Regions from separate parts of the Streptomyces sp. NPDC008313 genome, predicted to be linked through region 1. Evidence: riboswitches for the same ligand, from Rfam matches in the RefSeq annotation. Region 1 holds a riboswitch; the other holds the start of a gene.

Evidence for each region. A riboswitch is a leader RNA that binds a small molecule or an ion and turns the genes downstream of it on or off. The one in region 1 is predicted to bind S-adenosylmethionine.
Region 2: it holds a riboswitch for S-adenosylmethionine, as region 1 does, so the genes downstream of both, ACFY93_RS19740 (aminotransferase class V-fold PLP-dependent enzyme) here and thrC (threonine synthase) in region 1, are expected to answer to the same signal.

Annotation. Positions count from the first base shown of each region.
Region 1 is NZ_JBIBFR010000015.1:44,555-51,102, forward strand. It holds gene otsB (trehalose-phosphatase) at 1-829, shown strand, start outside; gene ACFY93_RS21170 (trehalose-6-phosphate synthase) at 903-2,297, opposite strand; gene ACFY93_RS21175 (glucosyl-3-phosphoglycerate synthase) at 2,486-3,430, opposite strand; SAM riboswitch class I at 3,663-3,810, shown strand; gene thrC (threonine synthase) at 3,828-5,174, shown strand; gene ACFY93_RS21185 (MoaD/ThiS family protein) at 5,267-5,542, shown strand; gene ACFY93_RS21190 (cold-shock protein) at 5,991-6,197, shown strand.
Region 2 is NZ_JBIBFR010000013.1:247,766-254,313, forward strand. It holds gene ACFY93_RS19725 (hypothetical protein) at 1-143, opposite strand, end outside; gene ACFY93_RS19730 (rhomboid family intramembrane serine protease) at 294-1,046, shown strand; gene ACFY93_RS19735 (Lrp/AsnC ligand binding domain-containing protein) at 1,043-1,324, shown strand; gene ACFY93_RS19740 (aminotransferase class V-fold PLP-dependent enzyme) at 1,523-2,953, opposite strand; SAM riboswitch class IV at 3,250-3,366, opposite strand; gene trpD (anthranilate phosphoribosyltransferase) at 3,456-4,520, opposite strand; gene ACFY93_RS19750 (cytochrome b N-terminal domain-containing protein) at 4,684-6,315, opposite strand; gene ACFY93_RS19755 (Rieske 2Fe-2S domain-containing protein) at 6,312-6,548, opposite strand, start outside.

The DNA.
Region 1 (6,548 bases):
CCCCGCGACCCCGGCCGGGCGCCGAGGTCTCGACGCCATCCTCGCGGACCCCGGACGATCCGTGATCGCCCTCGACTTCGACGGGACGCTCGCCCCGATCGTCGCCGACCCCGAACAGGCGCGCGCCCACCCGGAGGCGGTCCCCGCCCTGGCGGAGCTCGCCCCGAGGGTCGCCTCCGTGGCCGTGGTCACCGGCCGCCCGGCCGGGGTCGCGGTGCGCCACGGCGGCTTCGCGGGCGTGCCGGGCCTGGACCACCTGGTCGTCCTCGGCCATTACGGCGCCGAGCGCTGGGACGCCGTCAGCGGCACCGTCCAGGCGCCCGCCCCGCACCCCGGGGTCGCGGCGGTCCGCGCCGAGCTCCCCGGGTTCCTCGACACGATCGGCGCCTGGCAGGGCACGTGGATCGAGGAGAAGGGCCGTGCCGTCGCCGTGCACACCCGGCGGGCCCGGGACCCGCAGGCCGCGTTCGACGCGCTGCGCGAACCGCTCGCCGCCCTGGCGGCCCGCCACGGCCTGATCGTCGAGCCCGGCCGCATGGTCCTCGAACTGCGACCGCCGGGCATGGACAAGGGCGTGGCCCTGCTGGACTACGTACGCGAGACCGGCGCCGGAGCCGTGCTGTACGCCGGGGACGACCTCGGCGATTTGCCGGCCTTCGCCGCCGTCGAGAAGCTCCGCTCCGACGGCGTCCCCGGCCTTCTCGTCTGCAGCGGCAACGAGGAGGTGGCGGAGCTGTCGAAGAAGGCGGACCTGGTGGTCGACGGCCCGGCGGGAGTGGTCCGCCTGCTCCGTTCCCTGGCGGTGCGCTCCAGCCCCTCCGGTACCTGAGGGCCGGGGCGCCCGCCCGCGCCCCGCCGCCCTCGCGCCCCGGCCCTGCCGCGCCCCGCCGCCCCGCCGCCCGCTACCCCCGCCCCCGCAACGCCTCCAGCTGCTCCAGGAACCACCGCGCCGGAGGCAGCGCCGTCGCCGCCTCCGCCAGCCGCTTGTTGCGCCCCGCCCGCTCCTCCGGAGCCATCTCCAGCGCCTCGTGCAGCGCCCGCGCCGTGCCCACCACGTCGTACGGGTTCACGACGACCGCGTCCGCGCCCAGCTCCTCGTACGCCCCCGCCTCCCGCGACAGCACCAGCGCGCAGCCCGCGTCGGAGACGACCGGCACCTCCTTGGCGACCAGGTTCATGCCGTCGCGGATGGGGTTGACCAGCGCCACGTCGGCGAGCCGGTAGGCCGCCAGCGAGCGGGCGAAGTCGTCCTTGACGTGCAGCACGACCGGCGTCCAGCCGGGCGTCCCGTACGCGGAGTTGATCTCGTCGGCCAGCCGCCGCACCTCGGCCGTGTAGTCGCGGTAGACGGCCAGGTCCTGCCGGGACGGGTAGGCGAAGGCGACGTGCACCACGCGCTCGCGCCATTCGGGCCGGTCGTCGAGCAGCTGCCGGTAGGCCAGCAGCCCGCGCACGATGTTCTTGGACAGCTCGGTGCGGTCGACGCGGACGATCGTCCGGCGGCCCTCGCCGATCTGCTCCCGCAGCGCGGCCATCCGCTCCTCGACGTCCGCCTCGTGCGAGCGGGCGCGCAGGAAGTCCGCGTCCGCGCCCAGCCCGTACACCCCGGTCCGGGTCCCGCCGAGCCCGCCGACGAGCTGCTCGGCGCAGGCGGTGAACGCGTCCGCCCACCGGTGGGTGAGGAAGCCGAGCCGGTCCGCGCCGAGCATCCCGCGCAGCACCTGCTCGGCGATGTCGTCCGGCAGCATCCGGAAGTAGTCGGCCGGGGCCCACGGGGTGTGCGAGAAATGGCTGATCAGCAGGTCGGGGCGGAGTTCGCGGAGCATCCCGGGGACCAGGGTCAGGTGGTAGTCCTGCACCAGCACCGCCGCGCCCTCGGCCGCCTCCTCGGCCAGGGCCTCGGCGAAGGCGCGGTTGTACGTCTCGTACGCCGCCCACTGACGGCGGAACTCCGTGCCGAAGACGGGTTCCAGGGGCGTCTGGTACAGCATGTGGTGGACGAACCAGAGCACCGAGTTCGCGATGCCGTTGTACGCGTCCGCGTGCACCCCGGCGTCGATGTCCAGCATCCGTACGCCGTCCTCGCCGACCCCGCGCCCGACCGCCTCGCGGTCGCCGTCGCCCAGCGCCGCGCACACCCACAGCGCCCCCGCGTCCGGCCCGATCGCGGAGAGCCCCGAGACCAGCCCGCCGCCGCCGCGCCGGGCGTGCAGCGAACCGTCGTCGCGGACGTCGTACGAGACGGGGCCGCGGTTGGACGCGACCAGGATCTGATGGGCACCTCGCGCGGAGGCCACATGGGGGGAGTCGGTGGAATCGGGAGAAGCCGTCGAAGCCGTCGAATCCGTGGAAGCCATACGCCTCAACCTAGCCCGGCCCGGAAAACCTCAAACGTACGGACGTCCCGCCCCCGGCCGCGTGCACCGGGGTCCGGCCATCCGCACGCCGGCCGGGTCCGTCCGTGCACGGCTTCCGTCCGGCCCGGTCACGCCACCTCCCGCGAGCGGTACTCCTCGATGTCCGCGACCGGCGGCCGTTCCGTCGTGTCCACCGGGTGCACCCGTGGCTCGAAGCCGTGCTCGCCCCGCTCGAACTGGGTGAGCACGGGACGGACGAGGTGGGCGCGGGCCAGCCGGACCTGCGCCGTGCGGTAGATCGTGGTGGCCATCCGGCCCAGCGCCTGCCCGTCCTGGTGCCGGTGCAGGCGGACGCCGACGTCGACCTGGGCGAGCGCGTCCAGACCGACCGTGTGCAGGGCGTCGATGAGCAGGCCCAGCTCGACCCCGTACCCGACCGGGAACGGCAGCCGTTCCAGCAGTGACCGGCGGGCCGCGTACTCGCCGCCGAGCGGCTGGACGAAGCCCGCGAGCTGCGGCCAGTGCATGTTCAGCAGCGGCCGGGCCATCAGCTCCGTCACGCGGCCTCCCTGGCCCGCTGCGGTGCCGAGCGGCCGGTCGTACATCGCCTTGACGAGCTGGACGCCCGGATCGGTGAGCAGCGGCCCCACGATCCCGGAGACGAAGTCCGAGGAGAACTCCCGCAGGTCGGCGTCGACGAAACAGACGATGTCGCCGCTGGTCACGAAGAGGGACCGCCACAGCACCTCGCCCTTGCCGGGCACGGCGGGTATGCGCGGGAGTATCGCGTCCCGGTGCACGACCCGGGCGCCCGCGGCGGCGGCGACCTCGGAGGTCCGGTCGGTCGAGCCCGAGTCGATCACCACCACCTCGTCGACGAGCGGGACCCGTTCCACCAGGTCGCGGCGGATGACGGTGACGATGTCGCCGACCGTCGCCTCCTCGTTGAGTGCGGGCAGCACCACGCTGACCGTCGAGCCCGAGGCCCGTTTCGCGGCGACGAGCCCGCGCAGCGGACGGTCGGCGACGGCCCAGGAGCGGGTGCCCAGCCAGCGTTCGACGTCTTCCAGCACAGTCCGCGCTCCTCACTGCTCCGTTGGCTGCCAGGCGGCTCCCGCCGGCAGCTCCTGCCTCACGATTCGGCCACACCCGGGACCCGGATCCGGCCCTGTGTGATCCATCTCGCGGTTCGGACGACTCCCTCGACTGTCCTGGCCTTCGGTTACAGTCTTGAGCAACGCGGATGACCATCGCATCTCGGGGGTCGTACCGCGCAGACGAAAAACAAGATCAACAATCGAATACCGCTCATCCAGAGGGGCAGAGGGATACGGCCCGTTGAAGCCCCGGCAACCCTCCAGTCGGTACTTGTCACGCGGACGTGGCGAGGCTCCCGGCTAGGGAAGGTGCCAAATCCGTCTCACGGCGAAGTGCGCCGTGAGGAAGATGAGGAGAAAGGGCCTCGCCTCCATGGCTGCGCAGACTGTCGCGAACACCGACGCACCCACCACGAACTCCGCGAACCCCGCCGCGAGCGCCGACAGCGCCCCGGGCACCGCGAACTCCCCCGTCGACCTCGGCCCCGCCGCCGCCCTCTCCTGCCGTGAGTGCGGCCACCGCGTGCCGCTCGGCCCGGTCTTCGCCTGCGAGGAGTGTTTCGGCCCGCTGGAGATCGCCTACGACTTCTCGGCGTACGACACCGAGGAGCTGCGCCGGCGCATCGAGGCGGGCCCCGCGAACATCTGGCGGTACGCGCCGCTGCTGCCCGTCCCCGCGGACGTGGCCGGGAAGCCGAACATCAACCCCGGCTGGACCAAGCTCGTCCAGGCCGACAACCTCGCCCGTGAGCTGGGCGTCGAGCCCGGCAAGCTGTTCGTGAAGGACGACTCGGGCAACCCGACGCACTCCTTCAAGGACCGGGTCGTCGCCCAGGCCATCGAAGCCGCCCGCGCCTTCGGCTTCACCACCCTCTCCTGCTCCTCCACGGGCAACCTGGCCGGCGCGGTCGGTGCCGCCGCCGCCCGCGCCGGCTTCCGCTCCTGCGTGTTCATCCCGCACGACCTGGAGCAGGGCAAGGTCGTCATGGCCGCCGTCTACGGCGGCGAACTCGTCGGCATCGAGGGCAACTACGACGACGTGAACCGCTTCTGCTCCGAGCTGATCGGCGACCCGGCCGGCGAGGGCTGGGGCTTCGTCAACGTCAACCTGCGGCCGTACTACGCGGAGGGCTCCAAGACCCTCGCGTACGAGATCTGCGAGCAGCTCGGCTGGCGCCTTCCCGACCAGCTCGTCGTGCCGATCGCCTCGGGCTCCCAGCTCACGAAGATCGACAAGGGGCTCCAGGAGCTGATCAGGCTGGGACTGGTCGAGGACAGGCCGTACAAGATCTTCGGCGCCCAGGCGGAGGGCTGCTCCCCGGTGTCCGTGGCCTACAAGGCGGGCCACGACGTCGTACGGCCGCAGAAGCCGGACACCATCGCCAAGTCGCTGGCCATCGGCAACCCGGCCGACGGGCCGTACGTGCTCGACATCGCACGGCGGACCGGCGGCGCGGTGGAGGATGTGAACGACGAGCAGATCGTCGACGCGATCAAGCTGCTGGCGCGCACCGAGGGCATCTTCGCGGAGACCGCGGGCGGTGTGACGGTCGGCGTGACGAAGAAGCTGATCGAGTCCGGCCTGCTCGACCCGGCGCTGACGACGGTCGTCCTGAACACCGGGGACGGCCTCAAGACGCTGGACGCCGTGGCGGGCACCGGCCTGACCGCGACGATCCGCCCGAACCTGGATTCGTTCCGCGAGGCCGGACTCGTCTGACGGGCCGGACCCGCCCGACGGGCCGACGCGGCCGTCTCGCGTACCCGGCCGCCCGCCACCATCCGCCGTTACCCGACCGGAGGTCACACCGCATGAGCGTCAACGTCCGCATCCCCACCATTCTGCGCACCTACACGGGTGGCCGGGCCGAGGTGGCCGCCGAGGGCGCGAACCTCGGTGAGGTCATCGCCGACCTGGAGAAGAACCACACGGGCATCGCCGCGCGCGTCCTCGACGACCAGGGCAAGCTGCGCCGCTTCGTCAACGTGTACGTGAACGACGACGACGTCCGCTTCGAGCAGGGCCTGGAGACGGCCACGCCCGACGGCGCCGGCGTCTCGATCATCCCGGCGGTCGCCGGCGGCTGACGGGTGACCGGCCCTGCCGACAATTACCGTCGGTAAGATCGGTCACGGTGTGTTCATCGAATTGCCCCTGTCGTGGAGAAACGGCCGGGGCAATTCGCATGGTTGAGCGCGGTACAGTTGGGGAAGCTGCTCGGCCTTATCCGGCGGACGTATATCGGTTCTCGCCCGGCACCCGTCAAGAAGTAGCCAAAGTGCCCCACCCTTTCAAGCCTTTCGCGGCATATATGGGGCCCGACTTGCCCTGAAACTTCACCAATTCTCCCCACATTCCGGATCGGGTGCTCCCAGAATTCTCGTCCGATTGACCTGTTGCAGACGGCAGTTGGGCAGATACATTCAGCCGCGGTCGACGCGTTCCGGCGCACACCCCCAACCGTTGGGGGGTGAGGTCTGACCCGGGTCCGCGAAGTGCGGTCCTGTGCAAGGGCCAGTAATAGGGGAGTTAGGCATGGCTCAGGGCACCGTCAAGTGGTTCAACGCGGAGAAGGGGTACGGCTTCATCGCGGTCGACGGTGGTGCGGATGTTTTCGTCCACTACAGCGCGATTCAGATGGACGGCTACCGCACCCTTGAAGAGGGCCAGCGGGTCGAGTTCGAGATCTCGCAGGGCCAGAAGGGGCCGCAGGCGGACATGGTCCGGCTGGCGGCCGGCTGAAGCACGCGCCGACTGACTGTTCGACGTGTCGAGGGGCTCGTACCCACCGGGTACGGGCCCTTCGGTCTGCCCGGACGGCGCCTTCCGGGGCGTACGGGGCCGCACGCGCCCCCTCCCGTCCGCCCGTCCGCGCCCCCTCCGGCCCGCCCCGACCCGGCCCCGGGCACCCCGGCGGAGACGTCCGCCGCGCGGGCGCTTCTTGCACTCGACGGGGTCGAGTGCTAATCATTGGCGTTAGCACTCTGAAGGTGAGAGTGACAACGAGGACCGGGTCGGTGAGGCCCGCAGGCCAAGTGGGGCAAGGAACCACGAGGCCGGCAGGCCGTCCGTCGCGGGCGCGGGCGCGGTCCT
Region 2 (6,548 bases), on a different contig from region 1:
CGCTCCTCCACCGTGGGCTCTCCGGCCAGATCGAGGTGCATGTACTCGACGACCTTCGACGAGCGCGTCACGTCGAACCGCGTGAGGTTGCCGCAGAGCGTGCAGCGCCACCGGGTCTCGGCCGTCGGCAGGGGAACCGTCATCGTGGCAGTCGCTCCTTCTGGTCCTGGTGACGCGCCAGTCCACCTGGTGCGTGTGGCTCGTAACCCTACGGCCTGACGGGTACCGCGTGCTCCGGCGTCCACGCGGCGAGGCACTCCGTCCGCTTCACCCCGGTACGCCATGCTCTGTTCATGATCGGCGACGGGGACGGCGGCTGGGGCGCGAGGGCCGTCAGGGCGGTCCGGGGCCACCCGGCCCCGGTGACGTACGGCGTGATGATCCTGTGCTGTGTGGTCTTCGTGACCGGCCCGGTCTCCGGGCTCAGCCCGGCTCACGGCACCGGGGAGCGGCTGCTCGCCGCGCAGGAGGCGCACTTCGCCCGCTGGGGCGTGGTGCCCGCGGAGCTGTTCCGAGGTTCCCCGCGGGCGGCGCTGACACCGGCCACCGCGCTGTTCGTCCACGGCGGCTGGCTGCACCTCCTGGGCAACATGCTCTTCCTCCACGTCTTCGGGGCGATGACGGAGCGGCGCCTGGGGCGGCTCCGGTTCGCCCTGTTCTACCTGGGCTGCGGCTACCTGGCCCTGCTCGCCTACGCGGCCGCCCACGCGACGTCCGAGCAGACCCTGGTGGGGGCGTCGGGGGCGATCTCCGCGGTGCTCGGCGCATTCCTCTATCTGTTCCCCGGCGCCCGGGTGACCAGTCTCTTCCCGTTCCTGTTCTTCCTGCCGCTGCGCCTTCCCGCCTGGGTGGTGCTGCCCTTCTGGGCGGCCCTGCAGTGGCTGGCGGCGAGCCGCGCGGGCCAGGGGCCGGGGGTGGCCTATCTGGCGCACGTGGCGGGCTTCTGTCTGGGCTTCCTCTACGCGTGGGTACGCACGGCGGGGAGCGGGAGGAGGGCGGCTAGAGTGAAAGCCCCAGCGACGGCCCCCGAGGGAGAAGACCCGTGATCACCGCGATCGTGCTCATCAAGACCAGCGTGGACCGGATCCCCGAGATCGCCGAGTCGATCGCCGCGCTGGACTCCGTCAGCGAGGTCTTCTCCGTCACCGGGACCTACGACCTCATCGCGATGGTCCGGGTGAGGTCCCACGACGACCTCGCGGACGTCATCCCCGCCGGCATCAGCAAGATCCCCGGCGTCGAGGCCACGGACACCCACGTCGCCTTCCGCACGTACTCGCAGCACGACCTCGAAGCGGCGTTCGCGATCGGCCTGGACAACTAGGGCCTCTCGTTTGGATCACGCCGGGCTCGCGGGGCCTGGCACCGCACCTCGCCGCGTTGTCGTCGCTTGCCATGGCTCCGCCATGTCGCCCTCCTCCGCCTTGCGATGCACGGCACCAGACCCCGCTCCCTGATCCGGCCTGATCCAAACGAAAGACCCTGGGGCCTGTCCGGGCCGATCGCGCGAGCGGACCGGTCCTCACACGGCCGGGACGCAGCGGCCGTCCCGCGTGCGGTAGGTCCACTTCGCGCCGTCGCGGACCAGCTCCCGCACCGCCCCGACGAACCGCTCCACGTGCTCGTCCGGGGTGCCGGCGCCGAAGCTGACGCGGACGGCGTTCAGGGACTTCTCTCCGGGCGCCGCCTCGGGGGCGCCGCACTCCCCCTGGGCGCCGGGGTCGCCGCCGAGCAGGGTGCGCACCAGCGGGTGGGCGCAGAACAGACCGTCGCGGACGCCGATGCCGTACTCGGCGGAGAGCGCGGCCGCGAAGTGCGAGCTGTTCCAGCCGTCCACCACGAAGGAGAGGACGCCGACGCGCGGGGCGTCGTCGCCGAACAGCGACAGCACGCGCACCTCGGGCACTTCGGCGAGGCCCGCCCGGACCGTGTCGATCAGGTGGCGCTCCCGGGCGACGAGCCGGTCGAAGCCCTCCTCGGTGAGCGCCCTGCAGGCCGACGCGATCGCGTAGGCGCCGATCACGTTCGGTGAACCGGCCTCGTGCCGGGCGGCGCCGGTGTGCCACTCCACGTCCACTCCCCCGTCGGCCCGCCGGGAGACCGAACGGCTGGCGCCGCCGCCGGCCAGGTAGGGCTCCGCCTCGGCCGGCCAGTCGGCACGGCCCGCGAGCACGCCGGAGCCGAAGGGCGCGTACAGCTTGTGGCCGGAGAAGGCGACCCAGTCGACGTCGAGGTCGCGCACCGAGACGGGGTGGTGCGGGGCGAGCTGGGCGGCGTCCAGGACGATGCGCGCGCCGTGCGCGTGCGCCGCGCCCGCCAGCTCGCGCACCGGCCACAGCTCGCCGGTGACGTTGGAGGCGCCGGTGACGCAGACGAGGGCCGGTCCGTGGGGGTCGCGGCCGGCGAGGGCCCGCTCCAGGATCTCGACGGCCTCGGCGGGGGTCCTGGGGGCGCTCAGATACGTGACGCGGGCGTTCCGCCAGGGCAGCAGGGAGGCGTGGTGCTCGGTCTCGAAGACGAAGACGTGGCAGTCGGCGGGCAGCGCGGCGGCGAGCAGGTTGAGCGAGTCGGTCGTGGACCGGGTGAAGAACACCTCGTCGCCGTCGCGGCAGTCCAGGAACGCGGCGACGGTGCCGCGGGCGTTCTCGAACAGGTCGGTGGACAGCTGGGACAGGTACCCGGCGCCGCGGTGCACGCTGCCGTAGCAGGGCGCGTACGCGGCGACGTCGTCCCAGACCCGGCGCAGCGCGGGCGCGCTGGCCGCGTAGTCGAGCGCGGCGTAGGCGACCTCGCCACCGGTGACGAGCGGCACGGTGACGTCGCAGCCGAGGACGGGCAGCGGGGCGGGAATCTCACGGCCGGTGGGCTCGGCGACGGGCTCGCGGGACGCGGTGGGCTCGCAGACGGCCGTGGCGGTGACGGCTGCGGTGGCGGTGGCGGTGGCGACGGACATGGCGGGACTCCTGTGAGGCAGGCAGGCGGAACCGCTGTGCCGGGCAGCGCGACGGCGGCCACGAGGGCGCACGCCGAGGCGGAGGCGCCGTGGACGACGGACCGGGGCGCCGGCACAGGGGGAAGGACGGGTGCGGAGGCGGGGCTCGACGGGCCCCGGGCCCCGTCTTCACACTCCCCTCGTCGCCCGGAGGGCGCAGGGGAGTGCGTAGACAGGGCCTAGCGCATTCGCTTGCTCACAGGAGGCTCCCTCGAACGACCAGGACCCCTGGTGTCGCCACTCGGGAGAGTGCGAGGGGTCCGCGCTTGCCGCGGACCTCGCTGCCCACGGCCTGGTCCTCACCCGGGGCACCCCGCCACGGACGGAGGGTTGCCGGACAGTCGGCCGGGGCCTCATGACTGTCGCTCATGACCTGGTCACATATCCTGCCACACGCCCGCGGACGCGCAAGGCGCGGTCCGTAATCCGGACCGCGCCCCGCGTCGCACCGTACGGTTCGCCCTCAGGCGTTGCTGGCGGCCACCCAGCGGTTCAGGACCCGCCGGGCCGCCCCCGAGTCGATCGCCCGCGCCGCCGCCTCCATGCCCGCGCCGATCCGGTCCGCGAGCGGGCCCGAGCCGCCCTCCAGGGCCACCAGGGCCGCCGCCGAGTTCAGCAGCACCGCGTCGCGCACGGGCCCCGTCTCACCGCCCAGCAGGCGCCGCGCGACGTCCGCGTTGTACGAGGCGTCGGCACCCCTCAGCGCCTCGACGGGCACCAGCTCGAGGCCGACGTCCCGGGGATCGAAGCTCTCCTCGGTCACCTTGCCGTCCCGCACGGTCCACACCCTCGACGTCGACGTCGTGGTCAGCTCGTCCAGGCCATCGTCGCCGCGGAAGACCAGCGAGGAGTTGCCGCGCTCGGCGAGGACACCGGCCACGATCGGGGCCATCCGCAGATCGGCGACACCGACCGCCTGCGCCCGCACCCGGGCCGGGTTGGTCAGCGGGCCGAGGAAGTTGAAGGTGGTCCGGATCCCCAACTGCCCTCGCGCGGCGGCCACATGACGCAGCGCGGGGTGGAACTTCACCGCGAAGCAGAAGGTGATCCCGGCCTCCTCGGCGACCTCGACGACCCGAGCCGGGGTCAGCTGGAGGTTGACGCCGAGCTTCTCCAGGACGTCCGAGGCACCGGAGGCGCTGGAGGCGGCCCGGTTGCCGTGCTTGACGACCTTGGCGCCCGTACCGGCCACGACGATCGCCGACATCGTGGAGATGTTGACGGTCTTCGCCCCGTCGCCGCCCGTGCCGACGATGTCGACCGTGGCGCCGGGCACCTCGATGACGTTGGCGTGCTCGTACATCGCCCGTACCAGCCCGGTGATCTCCTCGACGGTCTCGCCCTTGGCGCGCAGGGCCACCGCGAAGCCGGCGATCTGGGCGTCGGTCGCCTCACCGCGCATGATCCGGTCCATCGCCCAGGCCGTGTCGTCCGCGCTCTGGTCGCGTCCGTCCAGCAGGCCGTTCAGTACCTCGGGCCAGGAACGGCCCGCCGCGATGTCGCCTCCAGCGGGGGTCACAGCGCTCATATGCCGCTCCTGGGTCCGTCCCCGCCCCGGACGGGGGGCGGGGGTGTCTGCGTGACTGTCCCGTGACGCGCACGGGGACGGGACCACCCTATCCAGCCCGGGGAACGGCAAAGAGCCCCGTCCATGAACTGGACGGGGCTCTCGCCGTGGCGATCAGTACGGATCAGTGGTGGCCGTGGCCGCTGGTGATCTCCTTGTACTCCTCGACGGTGGGCTTCGGGATCTGGCTGTCCTCGCCGTAGAAGCCCTCGCTCAGCTTGGCGCGCAGCTTCTGCGTGCTCTTCACCTTGCGCTCGACACCGTTCTCGTCGACCGTCGGGCCGATCTCGGCGGGCGTGTACTGCTCGTGCGCCGTGAGCGTGTACAGCTGCTCCTGGCTGAGCGGCTCGTGGACCTCGATGAACTCACCGTGCGGCAGGCGCTTGATGATGCCCGACTCGCGGCCGTGCAGCACCTTGTCCTTGTCGCGGCGCTGGAGACCGAGGCAGATCCGCTTGGTGGCGACGAAGGCGAGCACCGGTCCGACGAAGAACGCGATCCGCACGAACCAGGTGACCGAGTTGATCGACAGATGGAAGTGCGTGGCGACGATGTCGTTGCCACCGCCGATCAGCATGATCATGTACGCCGTCACCCAGGCGACACCGAAGGCCGTACGGGTCGGCGCGTTGCGCGGGCGGTCCAGGATGTGGTGCTCGCGCTTGTCCCCGGTGACCCAGGACTCGATGAACGGGTAGAGCGCGATCACCCCGAGGAAGAGGCCGAAGACCAGCAGCGGGATCAGCACGCCCAGGACCAGGGTGTGGCCCCAGAGGTTGATCTCCCAGCCGGGCATCGCGCGGACCAGACCCTCGGCGAAGCCCATGTACCAGTCGGGCTGGGCGCCGGTGGAGACCTGGTCGGGCCGGTAGGGGCCGAGGACCCAGATCTGGTTGATGCCGGCGATCGCCGCGAGCATCGCGATGAAGCCGAAGACCAGGAAGAAGAAGCCGCCCGCCTTGGCCATGTAGACCGGCAGCAGAGGCATGCCGACGACGTTCTTGTTGGTCTTGCCGGGACCCGCGAACTGCGTGTGCTTGTGGTAGAAGACCAGGATCAGGTGGCCGACCACGAGACCCAGCATGATGCCGGGCAGCAGCAGGATGTGGATCGAGTAGAACCGCGAGACGAAGTCGCCTCCCGGGAACTCCCCGCCGAACAGGAACATCGAGATGTACGTGCCGACGATCGGCATGGACAGGATCGCGCCCTGGGTGAAGCGGACACCGGTGCCGGAGAGCAGGTCGTCGGGGAGCGAGTAACCGGTGAAGCCGGTGAACATGCCCAGGACGAACAGCAGGAAGCCGAACAGCCAGTTGATCTCACGCGGCTTGCGGAACGCGCCGGTGAAGAAGACGCGCATCATGTGCACGAACATGCCGGCCAGGAAGATGACCGCCGCCCAGTGGTGGATCTGCCGGATGAGCAGACCGCCGCGGACGTCGAAGCTGATGTGCATCGTGGAGGCGAACGCCTCCGACATCAGCTGCCCCTGGAGCGGGACGTAGCTGCCGTGGTACTCCACCTCGTTCATCGACGGGTGGAAGAACAGCGTCAGGTACACACCCGTGAGGATGATGATGATGAAGCTGTAGAGGCAGATCTCACCGAGCATGAAGGACCAGTGGTCCGGGAAGATCTTGCGCATGTTGGCCTTGGCCAGGGAGTAGATCCCCAGCCGGCCGTCGGCCCAGTCGGCGACGCGCTCGCCGGCCGGCGCCTTGCCGCGTCGCTCGTTGTTCTCGTTGGTGCTCATCCGCGCTCCCAGAATGCAGGACCGACGGGCTCTTCGAAGTCGCTGCGCGCCTCGAGGTAGCCCTCGTCGTTCACGCCGATGTGCAGTTGCGGCAGGGCGTGACCGGCCGGGCCGAAGATCACTCGGGCACCGTCGGAGAGGTCGAAGGTGGACTGGTGGCAGGGGCACAGGACGTGGTGCGTCTGCTGCTCGTAGAGCGAGATCGGGCAGCCCACGTGGGTGCAGATCTTCGA